DNA from 3 places in the Paenibacillus sp. J31P190 genome. Region 3 is predicted to be linked to each of the others. Evidence: riboswitches for the same ligand, from Rfam matches in the RefSeq annotation. Region 3 holds a riboswitch; each other region holds the start of a gene.

What was found. Region 3 has a riboswitch for cyclic di-GMP ahead of AC58U0_RS27750 (S-layer homology domain-containing protein). Riboswitches for the same ligand answer to the same signal wherever they lie in the genome.
Region 1: linked by a shared signal. The riboswitch ahead of AC58U0_RS18035 (putative motility protein) and the one ahead of AC58U0_RS27750 (S-layer homology domain-containing protein) in region 3 are both predicted to bind cyclic di-GMP.
Region 2: linked by a shared signal. The riboswitch ahead of AC58U0_RS23470 (NADPH-dependent F420 reductase) and the one ahead of AC58U0_RS27750 (S-layer homology domain-containing protein) in region 3 are both predicted to bind cyclic di-GMP.

Annotation. Positions count from the first base shown of each region.
Region 1 is NZ_JCAUAS010000009.1:215,437-219,800, forward strand. It holds gene pyrF (orotidine-5'-phosphate decarboxylase) at 48-737, shown strand; gene pyrE (orotate phosphoribosyltransferase) at 777-1,418, shown strand; cyclic di-GMP riboswitch class I at 1,506-1,591, shown strand; gene AC58U0_RS18035 (putative motility protein) at 1,612-1,812, shown strand; gene AC58U0_RS18040 (LysR family transcriptional regulator) at 2,219-3,091, opposite strand; gene dapA (4-hydroxy-tetrahydrodipicolinate synthase) at 3,215-4,096, shown strand; gene AC58U0_RS18050 (RidA family protein) at 4,110-4,364, shown strand, end outside.
Region 2 is NZ_JCAUAS010000015.1:29,111-33,474, reverse strand. It holds gene AC58U0_RS23480 (cupin domain-containing protein) at 1-259, shown strand, start outside; gene AC58U0_RS23475 (oxidoreductase) at 709-1,812, shown strand; cyclic di-GMP riboswitch class I at 1,881-1,967, shown strand; gene AC58U0_RS23470 (NADPH-dependent F420 reductase) at 2,285-2,887, shown strand; gene AC58U0_RS23465 (alcohol dehydrogenase catalytic domain-containing protein) at 3,226-4,236, shown strand; gene trxB (thioredoxin-disulfide reductase) at 4,320-4,364, shown strand, end outside.
Region 3 is NZ_JCAUAS010000020.1:103,014-107,377, forward strand. It holds gene AC58U0_RS27745 (O-antigen ligase family protein) at 1-685, opposite strand, end outside; gene AC58U0_RS27750 (S-layer homology domain-containing protein) at 767-3,142, opposite strand; cyclic di-GMP riboswitch class I at 3,160-3,254, opposite strand; cyclic di-GMP riboswitch class I at 3,375-3,469, opposite strand; gene AC58U0_RS27755 (hypothetical protein) at 3,741-4,283, opposite strand; gene AC58U0_RS27760 (Tle-like phospholipase domain-containing protein) at 4,332-4,364, opposite strand, start outside.

The sequences.
Region 1 (4,364 bases), on a different contig from region 3:
TGACGAACTTGAGTACACTAACTCGCACAGATGTTACTGGACGCATTATGGTCGCTTTGGATTATGCGAACGCAGAAGGTGCTGAAGGGCTGCTCAAGCAGCTCGAAGGCATCCCTTGCTACGTGAAGGTGGGCATGCAGCTGTTCTATGCTGCGGGTCCTGGCTTCGTAGCGAGTCTGAAGGATCGCGGCTACAAGGTGTTCCTCGATGTGAAGATGCATGACATTCCGAACACGGTCAAAGGCGGCGCAGAAAGCGTGACGCGCCTTGGGGTTGACGTGTTCAATGTCCATGCTGCCGGAGGCAAGCAAATGATGGAAGCCGCCTTGGAGGGTGTCGACAAGGGGTTAGCTGTAGGTGCTTCGCGCCCGATCGTTATCGGCGTGACACAATTAACCAGCACCAGTGTACAGGTGCTGAATGACGAGATCGGCCTGACCGGTACGGTTGAGCAGGCCGTCATTCGTTATGCCCGCTTGGCGCATGCTGCGGGGCTTCAGGGTGTCGTCGCATCACCGCTTGAGGTGACCGCGATTAAGGCAGCATGCGGTGACGGGTTCGTCACCGTGACGCCAGGCATTCGCCCTGCGGGAGCCGACGTGGGCGACCAATCGCGCATCATGACGCCAGTTGAGGCGTTCGCGCAGGGGACGGATTATGTCGTGATCGGTCGACCGATCACAGGCGCAGCGGATCCAAGAGCAGCAATTGAAGCGATTATCGATTCAATCGTTTAGCATGCTTGGTCTAACAACGGAAGGAACGGTGGTAGGAACATGAGTCAACTCGAAACAATCGCGCAGCATATTGCAGCGTCATTATTAGATATAGAAGCGGTGGCACTTCGACCGCAGCAGCCTTTTACATGGACTTCTGGCCTGAAGTCGCCAATCTATTGTGACAATCGTCTGACGATGTCACACCCAGCTATACGTGAAGCGATCGCCGACGGCTTCGCAGCTTTGATTCAAGAGAAATTCCCGGATGCTGAGGTTGTTGCTGGTACGGCAACAGCGGGCATTCCTCATGCCGCTTGGGTTGCTCAGAAGTTAGGTCTCCCGATGATCTACATTCGTGATAAAGCCAAAGGACATGGCAAGGAAAACTTGATTGAAGGTACTGTGAAACCAGGTCAAAAGGTGATCGTGATTGAGGATCTGATCTCTACGGGTGGCAGTTCTTTGAAAGCAGCTATTGCTGTCAAAGAAGCTGGCGCTGTAGCGCTGGGTGTGCTCGCGATTTTCTCCTATCAGCTAGATAAAGCTACCGATGCATTCCAAGCTGCTGATATGCCGCTGTACACACTTTCCAACTACTCTACACTGCTTGAAGTGGCTCTGGAGAAGGGGAAAATCAAACAAGAAGACATGGAATTGCTTCGTTCTTGGAGATCGAATCCTGCTGCGTTTGGTGTGTAGGTCTGTATCTGCTTAAAATGAATTGCGAGGATTGACGAATTGTGTAAGTATATTCTATACTTGATAAGTGCTAGGTACTGCCTAACATCTGCGAAATGGCAAATGACGCGAAAGCGACAGACGCAAAGCTATAGGGGCTACTCGGTTACACCGTATGCTTGCCAGCTACCGAACGATGAGAGGAGGAGTGCTCGTGAATATCAATAGTGTTCTAACTGCGATTAGTGGTGGAGACGCTTTGAAGCAAGCCGTTGGCATTCAGCTTTTAAGCAAAGTAAGTGATATGCAAGCAGCTTCATCTAGTACTTTAGTACAGGATTTTGCTAAATCCCAACAGCTGGTTACCGCTTCAGCGACACCGCATTTGGGTGGCAATCTCGACATCCGCATATAGTTCATAACGGAAGAAGCTCTACCTTTACGAAAAGGAGAGCTTCTTTTTTGATTATATAATTAATATGTTTTGGGTTAGGTGAGGAAATCAAAGCAATGCAAAGCTTACTCCCTCCTGTTGTTTGTTTTCTCTTCTGTGGGAGAACTTACAGTGTAGAGCGACGGGCCTAGATAAAGCAACTTAGCATGTGAGAACTCTGATGGCTTTTTTATAGAAAAGAGATCGTCGATTCATTCGGCCAACCTTACTCTACATTGAGGTCTAAAATCGAATCGCAACAAATGGGTTCGAAATGAAGTACAACTATAATTTTGCCAAATAGCCTTTAGGCGTGTAGCCAGTATAGCCCATCTAAACTTCACTAAGCTGCTGATCGACTCTAATCCGTTTTTCTTTCTGGATGAGGTTAACCTTGTGTCAGTTGTTGAATAAATGTTTGCAAGGGCTGGGACATCCACTTTTTGGGGTGAAGCAGCAGTTGAAGGTCTAATTTTAAGTCTGAATGTGAAAAAGGAAGATGGGCAAGTTTTCCTTGTTCCAGTTCGTTCTGTACTGCAATTTGGGGCAGCAGGGCGATACCTAGCCCATTCATGACGCAGTGTTTAATGGTTTCTAAATTGCCGAGTTCAAAACCAATTTGAAGCGGGACTGCATGATCTTTTAGTAACTTTTCAAACATACCTCGATAGATACAGCCCTCTTCTGTAACGATAAATTCGGCTTGCTGAAAATCAGTTAGCTGTATTTGTGTTCGTTTCGTTAGCGGATGCCCAAGCGGTGCCACCAAAACTAAAGGTTCTTCCCTGACCTTTGTACAGGTAAGTGTGGTATCTGCAGGATAACGATCTAGTAGGAGTCCAATGTCATAGTCCCCATCTCTTACTTTGGTAATGAGGGAAGCTTCACTATCAGGGAAGAGCTGGATATTCAGTCCAGGAAATTGTTGTTTCAGCACATGTAAATAGGGTGGTAAATAATAAGCCGCGAGTGAGTTAATCGTTCCGATCGTCAGTGTTCCGCTGACTTCGCTTGTTATCATTTCTTTGGATTGATCATAGAGGTCAAGCATTTGCAAGACTAGCTTTAGCAAGCTTTCACCGGGTGCAGTTAACCGAAGCTGACGCCCGTATCTTTCGAAAAGAGGGACTCCATATTCTCGTTCCAACTTCTGTATTTGCATCGTAATACTCGATTGCGCATAGCCCAATTCTTCAGCAGCTCGTGTAAAGCTCTTTCTCCGTGCAACCTCCCGAAAGGTTCGGAAATAGGTTAAATCCATGGGAACCCCTCGCTTTATTATCAAAATTTTTGATGAGTCTTATCATTTATTATAGCTAACTGTGATCCAATGATCCATGCTAAAGTGAATATACAAATGAATGAGGACTGGGAGATGATTGGAATGTTAAGAGAGAAAGACTTACACGGGATCTATGTTCCCATTATTACGCCGTTTGATGAGGAATACGAGGTGGATGCATCCTCTTTTTATAATCTTGCTTTTAATTTATTTCAAGATGAGGTAAACGGACTGGTCGTCAATGGGACAACAGGGGAATCGCCGACGATTACGAATGAGGAGATGGCGATCTTATTCGATACGGCACAAGCAGCTCGCGAGGCTGCGCAAGTAGATGCTTCACTCATAGTAGGTACAGGAACGAATGATACGTTGTCCACGGTAAAAAAGACGGAGGCTGCTGGGAAATTAGGGGCTGACGCCGTTTTAGTCGTCGTGCCTTACTATAATAGGCCGAGTCAGCAAGGGATCATTGAACATTTTCGCCGGGCAGCCAGCGTTGGTGTGCCTGTCATTCTATATGAAATACCGCATCGCACAGGAGTGACGTTGGAACTTGATACCGTGCGTACGATACTTGAACTCGATGGTGTCATAGGTATGAAAGACAGTACGTCTAACACCCGATTGGTGTCTGAGCTTACTCGTCTAGGCTCCAAGCCCGTCTTGTGTGGGGAGGATTCACTGCTTTATGAGGCGCTTAGCTCCGGTGCTAAAGGGGTTATGAGTGCGTCAGCGAACGTAATGACTGAGCGGATTGTATCGTTTTATCAGCATTTTGAAGCTGGACAACACGAGTTGAGCAAAAAGCTATTCGATGAGTTGCTGCCACTCATTCGATTACTTTTCGAAGAGCCAAATCCAGCACCTCTCAAATGGCTGCTTGAGCAGCAAGGTGTCATTGAATCCGGAACACTTCGGTTGCCGCTGCTTTCGGTGACAGAAGGCTTGCAGAAGAAGTTAGCTGCTTATTTACAAAAATGAGAGGAAGAGGGTTATGAATCGTACTAGGGTATTTACAGGCTCACCTTGGGAACCGGTTGTAGGCTATTGTCGGGCGATTCGGGTGGGGGACTGGATCGAAGTTGCTGGCACAACTGCCATGAGGGATGGAGAGGTTGTTGGCATTGGTAATCCGTATGAACAAGCGCGGTTTGTCCTCCAGACGATTGAGCAGGCGCTGCAAGAACTCGGGGGGCAAATGTCAGATGTGATTCGAACACGTATGTATGTGACGGATATTTCGCTATGG
Region 2 (4,364 bases), on a different contig from region 3:
AGCTGGCGATACTCTTGATATTCCGGGACAAGTGAAACACGCATGGAGAAACTCCTCAAATGAAACAGTAAAATTGCTGGTAGTATCGACAGTGAATATGGGAGAATTCTTCAACGAAATTGGTGTTCCTGTGGAGAATGTGAAACCAGGTCCTCCTACGCCAGAAGCTTTACAACATTTTGTTAAAGTAGCAATAGCATATGGCTATTGGTTAGGAACGCCTGACGATAATGCGTCGATTGGTATTAAACTTGGCTAATAGGATTATTTGTTGCAATCCCCCCTTGAAAGACAAAATTATAACTTTTTGGTTACTATATAACACAAAAGTAAGTACTATTCAATTTGGGGCTTATGCTTCATAATGAGTCTTGTGTGAAGCATAAATTAAAAGTAAGATGCTTCCGAAAATAAAGGAGGCCATATCGTAATGAATATGAGGAACAGTTTACAAGTTTAATTGAGGAGCGAATTCTTTGCTGGCTTGAACCTGTTGGTAAATGGGACAGCAAATTAACTAATCAAATATTTGATGAATATTTTAACGGGTAAGGCTGTTGCAAAACGTGAGAGTTCTTGTATAGATCCTTGAACTTAGAAACAGATTATTAATAATTCATTGGAGAAATTATTGTCGAGCCGTAGACCTTGGAGACTTAGTGATTTTTTTGGAAAAATAACTTATTGACATAAAAGGAGATACTTATCATGAAAACAACTAAAAAACTTCTTTCCACATATAATCTAGGAAATCTTACCTTGAAAAACCGAGTAGTAGTTGCCCCGATGACTCGCGTTTCTGCCGAAAAGAATGGAAATGCAACCGATAGAATGGCCCGATATTATGAAAGCTATGCTGCGGGTGGATTTGGTCTTGTGATTACCGAAGGAACATACACAGATGAAGAATACAGTCAAGGATTTTATTTTCAACCAGGAATCGCAAATGTTGAGCATGTCGGAGCATGGAAACAAGTAACTGAAGCTGTTCATGCTAAGGGTGGTAAAATTATATTGCAAATTGCCCATACTGGTGCTCTCAATATGGGTAATATTTATAAAAATGGGTCAGTGGCTCCTTCGGCTGTAAAGCCTTTAGGTGAGCAATCACCAGCATTTGGAGGTGAAGGCGAGTATGTAACGCCGAAGGAACTTACACTAGAAGAAATCAAAGCTATCATAGCCAGTTTTGCGGAAGCAGCTTTAAGAGCTGAACAAGCAGGGTTCGACGGGGTAGAGATTCACGGGGCAAGCGGTTATTTATTGGACGAATTTTTGACAGATTTCACAAATCTACGTCAAGATGAATATGGCGGATCAACTGAGAACCGTGTGCGTATAATCGCCGAAGTTATTAGAGCCGTCAAGGAGAAAGTTGGTCAACATTTTGTTGTCGGCGTTCGAATATCGCAGGCTAAATCCAATTACTTTGCGCACAAGTGGGCGAACGGTGAAGAAGACGCCCGAATCATTTTCGAAGCCATTGGCGCAGAAAAGCCCGATTATATCCACACCGTTGAATATAATGCCCATTTACCGGCCTTCGGGGATAGCGGTTCAACACTAGCTGAATTAGCAAAAAAATATGGAGATACGACTGTTATTGCTAATGGGCAACTGGATCAGCCAGAGGATGCCGAAAGGGCGCTGGAGGCAGGTTCAGATTTGATTTCACTAGGAAAAGCCGCACTAGCTAATCATGACTGGGTGTTCAAAGCAGAGAATGGTCTTCCGATGGAATCATCTTTAGAAAATATTTTGGGTCCTACACCTAATCTAAAGGACGAAGAATTGTATGGGTATGCGAAGTAAAGAATATCCCTATTGAAGAACAATAACGAGACTAATATGAGGATTTTTACAAAATAGATTTCTTGAAAATTAGATAAAGGCGAAACTGGCCGAAAGGCAGTGACACAAAGCCACAGATCTTCTCACTGTTCAAGTTTGACCGCCGGGTTACCCAAAATAACAAAAACACGGCCTATGGGTCGTGTTTTTGTTATTTGGAGAACTGGAGGGGAATAAGATATCAAAGCAGAATTTCAGTCGAAATTGCCCGTGATGGCTGGTAAAGGGAATATAAAAATTGTGCTAGTTGATAGGATCCGGAATGGTGCCGTCGCATAACCATGCTTGACGTATATCGAGCGGTTGATGTAGTGAATGAGGGGCACTTGTTTCAGATTCAAAAAAATTGCTGCCTTTTTTAAATTATATTGTAACTGTAACGGTTTCAGTTACGACTCGATAAAATAAATTAGATAATACCTGGGGGTGCGTAATGAAATTTGGCTTTATTGGAGCAGGAGTCGTTGCTCAAACGCTTGCGAAGCATCTGTTGCTGCACGGCCACGAAGTCATGCTGAGTAATAGCCGTGGTCCCGAAACGTTGTCGGAGCTGGTAAGTTCGCTCGGTGCTGGCGCGAAATCTGGAACGCCGTCAGAAGCAGCTGATCAGGACTACGTCATTTTGAGCGTAATGTGGTCGCAAGTTCCTGCAGCTTTGTCTATGGTTCCTGATTGGACAGGCCGCGTTCTTATTGATGCTACCAACCGTTTTGACAATATGGATTCCCTTGGTGACTTGTCAGAAGTGAATTCCAGTGAAATCGTAGCGCAATATGCTCCGGGCGCTCGTGTAATCAAAGCTTTCAACACAGTTCCGATGCAATGGATTCAGGATTATACGGAAAAGAAGCCGAAGACGGTCCTTTTCGTATCTGGAGACGACAGCCCGACAAAACAAGTTTTCCAAGAAATCTGGGAGGGATTTGGTTTTGCATGCATTGATCTTGGATCCTTAAGCCAAGGCGGTAGTCTTCAGCAAATAGGCGGTCCTCTCGCTGGGTTGAATTTAAATCTCTTGGAGAAATTCAGTGTTTGAAGCAACATTTAAGGGGTGATACGCTAACGCAACTGCAAACTTCTACTTGTCATCGCTAACCATGCATCCTTAAATGCAAGCTTGAATTGAAAGGGCTTCGGTCGATCATAGGTTCATAAAAGGTACGAAAAGAAAATTCCAGTTTCGTTGTTTTGCCCCTTTGCTGATTGATTTCTTCTTAGGTTGAGTCAAAGCGATCAACAGCGGAGAATTTTCGGAGATATCCGGAGATCTTGAACGTCTGATTGGCCGAAAACCAATGATAAAAAATGAAAATAAAGGGATGGAAATAGAAGATTCGTTTACTTTCCAATCCCTGTAGTCAAGGAGAATGAGATATGACACGCATAGGAAAACGCATCATCCAGTATCGCTTCGGCGATCCTAAAGAGGTTCTTCAGGTGGAGTCCGCAACTTTTGACCAACCACTTGCCGAAGGCGATGTGCTGGTCAGGATCACAAGGAGCGTGATTCATCCAGGTGATCTCCAGCTGATTGCCGCAAAGTCCGATTCGTCGGAAAAGCTGCCCGAAGGTCGGTTGCCTGGCCTCGAGGCGGCAGGAGTCATCGAGGATGCCGCGCCGGGTGCACTGGATGGAACAGGTTTGACGATGGGCATGCGCGTGGCGTTCTTCTACCCGGGAGCATGGCAGAGCTATGTAGCTGTGCCTGCCCAGGCTCTGGTGGCATTGCCCGATGAGATGTCAGACGAAATCGCGACCCAGCTGCTCATCAATACCATCACAGCCCGGCATGTGCTTCGAGCGGGCTTGCGTGAACTAGAGCCGCGCCCGAGGCGGCTGATTCAGACCGGCGCATCATCTTCTGTGGCCAAAATGATCACTTACTTTGCCCTTCAGCAGGGAATCGACCCCATTCGCCTTGTACGCTCCACCCATTCAGGCGAACATTTGGAAAGGCAGCTGCCTGGCGGAAACGTAATCGCAACCGACGTGGATGGCTGGCAAGCTGAGGTCCGCAAAGCAGCCGGAGAAGACATCGTGCTGGCGGTTGACGGGGTCGGCGGCGACATGCTAACCGGACTATTCGGCCTGTTGGCTGTCAAAGGCCGCATCGTTTCCTATGGCTCCTTGGCGGGTGGACCGTCAGACATGACCGCTTTAACGGTAAAGTCGCTTACACTGGTCGGGGCAAGGATCATGACTTGGCAAGAAGATACGACGGCAGATGAGCGGATGCAAGACATGAAAGCCGCCATCGAGGTGGGAAGCAATTCGAAGCCCATGTTCACAAGCTATAAGGAATTCGATCTATCCGAAATTAAGCATGCCGTGGAAGCTGTTGCTGCGCCTGGGAAAAAAGGCAACGTCGTTTTGAAATTCGAATAGCTGCTCTTTCCGCGCTGCTGCACACCAGGGTGTATCAGTGCCGTTTTTTAACATGCAATCTATAGGAGGAATCCACAAACCAAATGAATCATGTGATCATTATCGGAACTGGACCAGCAGGACTCACA
Region 3 (4,364 bases):
CCTGTTTGATAGTTGCGGCGATCACATAGCTCAAGAAATGAGCAAATGCGGTCCCCATCCATGCGGCTCTCTTTCTAAATTCCGGAAATAGGATCAGACTGATACATATAGATAATAACCATAGAATCCAAACAGAACGAGAAAATGTCAAGAGCAAGCCTGTTCCGCTGATAACTGCAAGCAATAAATACCGTTTCTTCTGCTTGCTTACGTAAAAGAAGAGTCCAGATAGAAGACCAATCAATAAAACAACAGCTAACGTATTCGCATACTCTATAGTAGATTCAAGACGTCCTTTTCGCTCTAAGTGCAGTAGAAGCCCCCACACGACGAGCCCAGCTGCAGCCCATGTCCATGACTTTAAATACCTGATTTTTTGTATTAGAGGTACTCTAATTACTATCAAAGCCCAAGGAACAAGTAAGCTAAACTTTGATGCTTCCAAGATGGCTTGCTCCCAATCAACGGCATAGAGAATAGACACCCCATACATGATTGCCATAAACACAATAAGAAAGTGAAATAATGAAAATTGAATTTCCTTGTCCCAAAATGCGAACACAGCAAACCCTGCTAGAAGAACAATAAATACAATAAGATAGCTCTGTTCGTAATAAAATCCCTGAAATAATGAGCCACTCCAGCATAGGAGCAATAAAAGCCCTGTCATCGTTTTCACTTTCATGTAACACCTCTGCTTATCTAACTTATCCCTCTACTATACAAGAAAACTGCCGATTAATCGGCAGTCACTTGGTCAATTTATTTAATTGATAAACCCAACTACCTGTAATAGTCTCTTCAACATCACAACCGCTTGTGCACGAGTGGCCTCGCTTTGTGGCGCAAAGTCAGATTCTGTCATGCCAGTAATTACTCCAACTTTCGTTACCTGAGCGGTAGAGTTTCGAGCCCAAGTACTTATTGCATCTTTATCCTGGAAGGAGGCTATTGGGCTCTCACTAACAGCATCAACAGATTTACCTGTAAATTTTAATGCCTTTGCGATCATAACAGCCATTTGTTCCCTTGTGAGCTTGGCATTAGGACGGAATGTACCATCCTCATACCCCTCGATTAGTCCCGCTTTAACGGCAGCACCGACGGTACCTTGGTACCAGCTTGCGGAATCAACATCCTTAAATTGCATACTGGACTTAACTTCATTTAATCCTAAAGCACGAGTAAGTAATGTCGCGAACTCGGCACGGCTTATCACTTGTTCCGGCGAGAATGTATTAGCTGCTGTTCCTTCAACCAATTGCTTTGTAGCAAGAAACTCTACATCTTCTTTTGCCCAATGCCCACTTAAATCTTTGAAGGTTTGTAGCCCTTGAACAACGGTGTAGATACTATTTGAATTTCGCTTTATCGTAACTTCCGTCTTACCGTTGATCGTTGTAAATATAGCCGGTACAAACATTAATTTACCGGTTGTTTCATCAAAGGTAACTGCGGAAGAACGATTTTCATTTAAAACTTGAGGAACTGTTATGGTTCTAGTCACATATATGCTGCCAAAGTTATTCATCTCATGTTTCTTGCCATTCGCCTCAGCAGTAATACTGAAGTCGACTAGGTCTGTTAACAATTTGACGTTCAGGCTTTTAGCTTTGTTTTCTATTTGTTCAGCTTTGCTCCCTGTAACTATCTCGATTTGAATGGTTAGAACAACATCTTTCAATGAAGCCCCCAATTGAGTAGCTAGCAAAGTTAAATCTATTAATTTTATAGGCAAATTATAGCTTGCCGATTCATTTTTAATGGAAATAACTGCGGAAGAGTCTTTAAATGAATCTGCTAGTGTGCCTACTGGCAATTGAACCTGAGATATCGGATCCGATCCTTCGATTTCTAGGCTTACTGTTTGTGCACCCTTGTCCTTGTCTTTGAGAAGACCCAAGGCTTTTCCTAATTTGTCGGCATCAAGAACGACTTTCGTTACCTGTTTGCCTTCTGAATTGGTATCTTTAGTTACGGTCGCTGCTCCTTTATCAAGCTTTACGCCATCTTTACCATCTGTTATCCCCGTACCCGGTGCAGGAGTTATAGGTCCTGTATTTCCCCCGACTGGAGATGTATCGTTTCCACCTTCACTGTTATCTCCAGGATCAGGACCAGAATCCCCGTTGTCTGGAATCGTTATTGGATCAGAACAGTTATCCATTGTGCCGTATGGCGATCCAGTACCATGATAACTCGGGGTACCCCCTGGAGTTCCGTTTCCAAGATTGATCGGGTAAAAATTCATAACACTACTACCAAGAAATAGATCGCCATTTCTTAGATATAACTTAGCCAGATAGTTCCCACTAGCCGGTAGCAGAAATTCATTGCCTCCACTTGTGTTCGAAAGATTAAGCTCATAGTTGTGGTTCTTAATCAGATTACTTGTAGTTTCAAAATAAAAGTAATAGTTACCTACGTATTTCAAACTACCTATACTCACAGATTCGTTGGTCGTAGTATCTTTTAATGCAAGATCAGAGATTGTGAATTGTGACTTATCGATTTGCGTGACAATGTTACTATTCCAAACACTATTATCATAAGGCATATATAATTCGACTCTGTTATCCCCATCTAATAGAGGAGTAAAAGATACTAATTTAGCTCCGCTCGGCATGTAGGATCCAGCAGGAATTTCTGAGAAGTATTGGTGCCCCGGCGATCTGTAAGCTCCGCTTGTAAAACGGTCTGGGCTATAATAGGAAACCGTTGAATCGCTCCAAACACTTTTACTAAGCTCTGTAGTTTGGTTACATACATTCATAACGATTTGGCTAGGCGCTTTATTAGGATTTAAGTTCAAATCATACTTAACCACTTTCAACAAAACATTGTTATCGTCATAGGTGGTATCTACAACAGTTCCGTATGTACTATAGGTTACATTAGTAACTCCTTGAGGGCTAGTAACTTGAATCGAGACCTTATTAGGATCATGAATATACACCTGACCGCTTAATTTCCCTGTAGTCGGGTTGTAAGTAAACCAGATGGTTTGTGCAGCATAGGATATAAGCGGCATAAACAGGGTAGCAACCATAACAACAGCAATTGACAAGCTTAACTTTCGTAATGACATGAATCTTAACAAAACAGCATCTACTCCTTTTTCTGTAAGTAATTTATCTATCAAAAAATAACCAAGCTCCAATGAGCGACCCGGCTATCATCCCATGAGGTATAACTCATGGCTTAGACCCGTGGCTTTGCGTCTCCATTTTTCAATGGGTTTGCCTTTGTTCGTTTATTGCTTGGTTATTAGATAATTTGGAGCTTAAAATTTCTTCTTCAAACGCACTCTTCCTAAATGATGTAAATCAAGCACTTCCTTCCTTTCTTTTTAGACAATAAAAAACCAAGCCCCTAAAGGTAACCCGGCTATCGTCCCATGAGGCATGACTCATGGCTTAGACCCGTGGCTTTGCGTCTCTATCTTTCGATAAATTTGCCTTTGTTCATTAATGCTTGGTTATTGGGTATATTCGCTCATTATTACTAGTCGTATAGAACCAACTATTTTCCATACTATTCCATAAAACATCAAATTTCAACACATTTCTACAAAAAAGAGGAAATCCATTTGCAAAGTGTGTAATTTCACACAAAATAGGGGGGGGCAATTTGACTAGCCGCCGCTCATAATCTCTGAGCGGTTATTTGTGTTGTTAGCGATACTGCGGCAGACAAAAAGAAAACCTTGCGAGGGTTAGTCGCAAGGCGATTCGGACGAATCATTTAGAAAACGTATTTTTGATTGGTGGGGTAGAGTCCCAGCTTATCAATTTAATATGGTACTTATTAAGTAATTCATCTGCACGGATTAATCTATTACTAGTAAATCTACCATTCCGTTCAATAATTAAAGCATCGGGAAAACCATGCCGATACTCCTCGCTATTTTCCAAATCACCCATATAATAGTTTGGGCTACCTGGAGAATAGTATATTTCTTGTGTTTGATTGACCTCTAGCAATGTTATTCTCTCATTCCCGCTAGCCAATCGTTTCTTCCACTTGCGATATTTCCCACGCCCTTCATCTGCACCAAAACCATCAAATTCACATATTAACGTATCTTGAATAACCTTTCGCTCTCCGTTAATTTCATATTCCAAACGATATGGAAACTCTCCGTATGTGATTTCAGGGCGTTGAGGGTTTGGTTCTGAATGAATTCCTATGAATATGAGAATCCAAGGAAAAGCAAAATACGCCACAGATACAAATGCCACAAATAATGGAATGCCTAGCAATAAAAATATTTTTACTTTCATTTACGAGCATCCTCCAACAAAGCACTTATTACTGAATCCATCGAGTGATTAGCTATTGCCACTATAAGCCGTTGTCCCAGT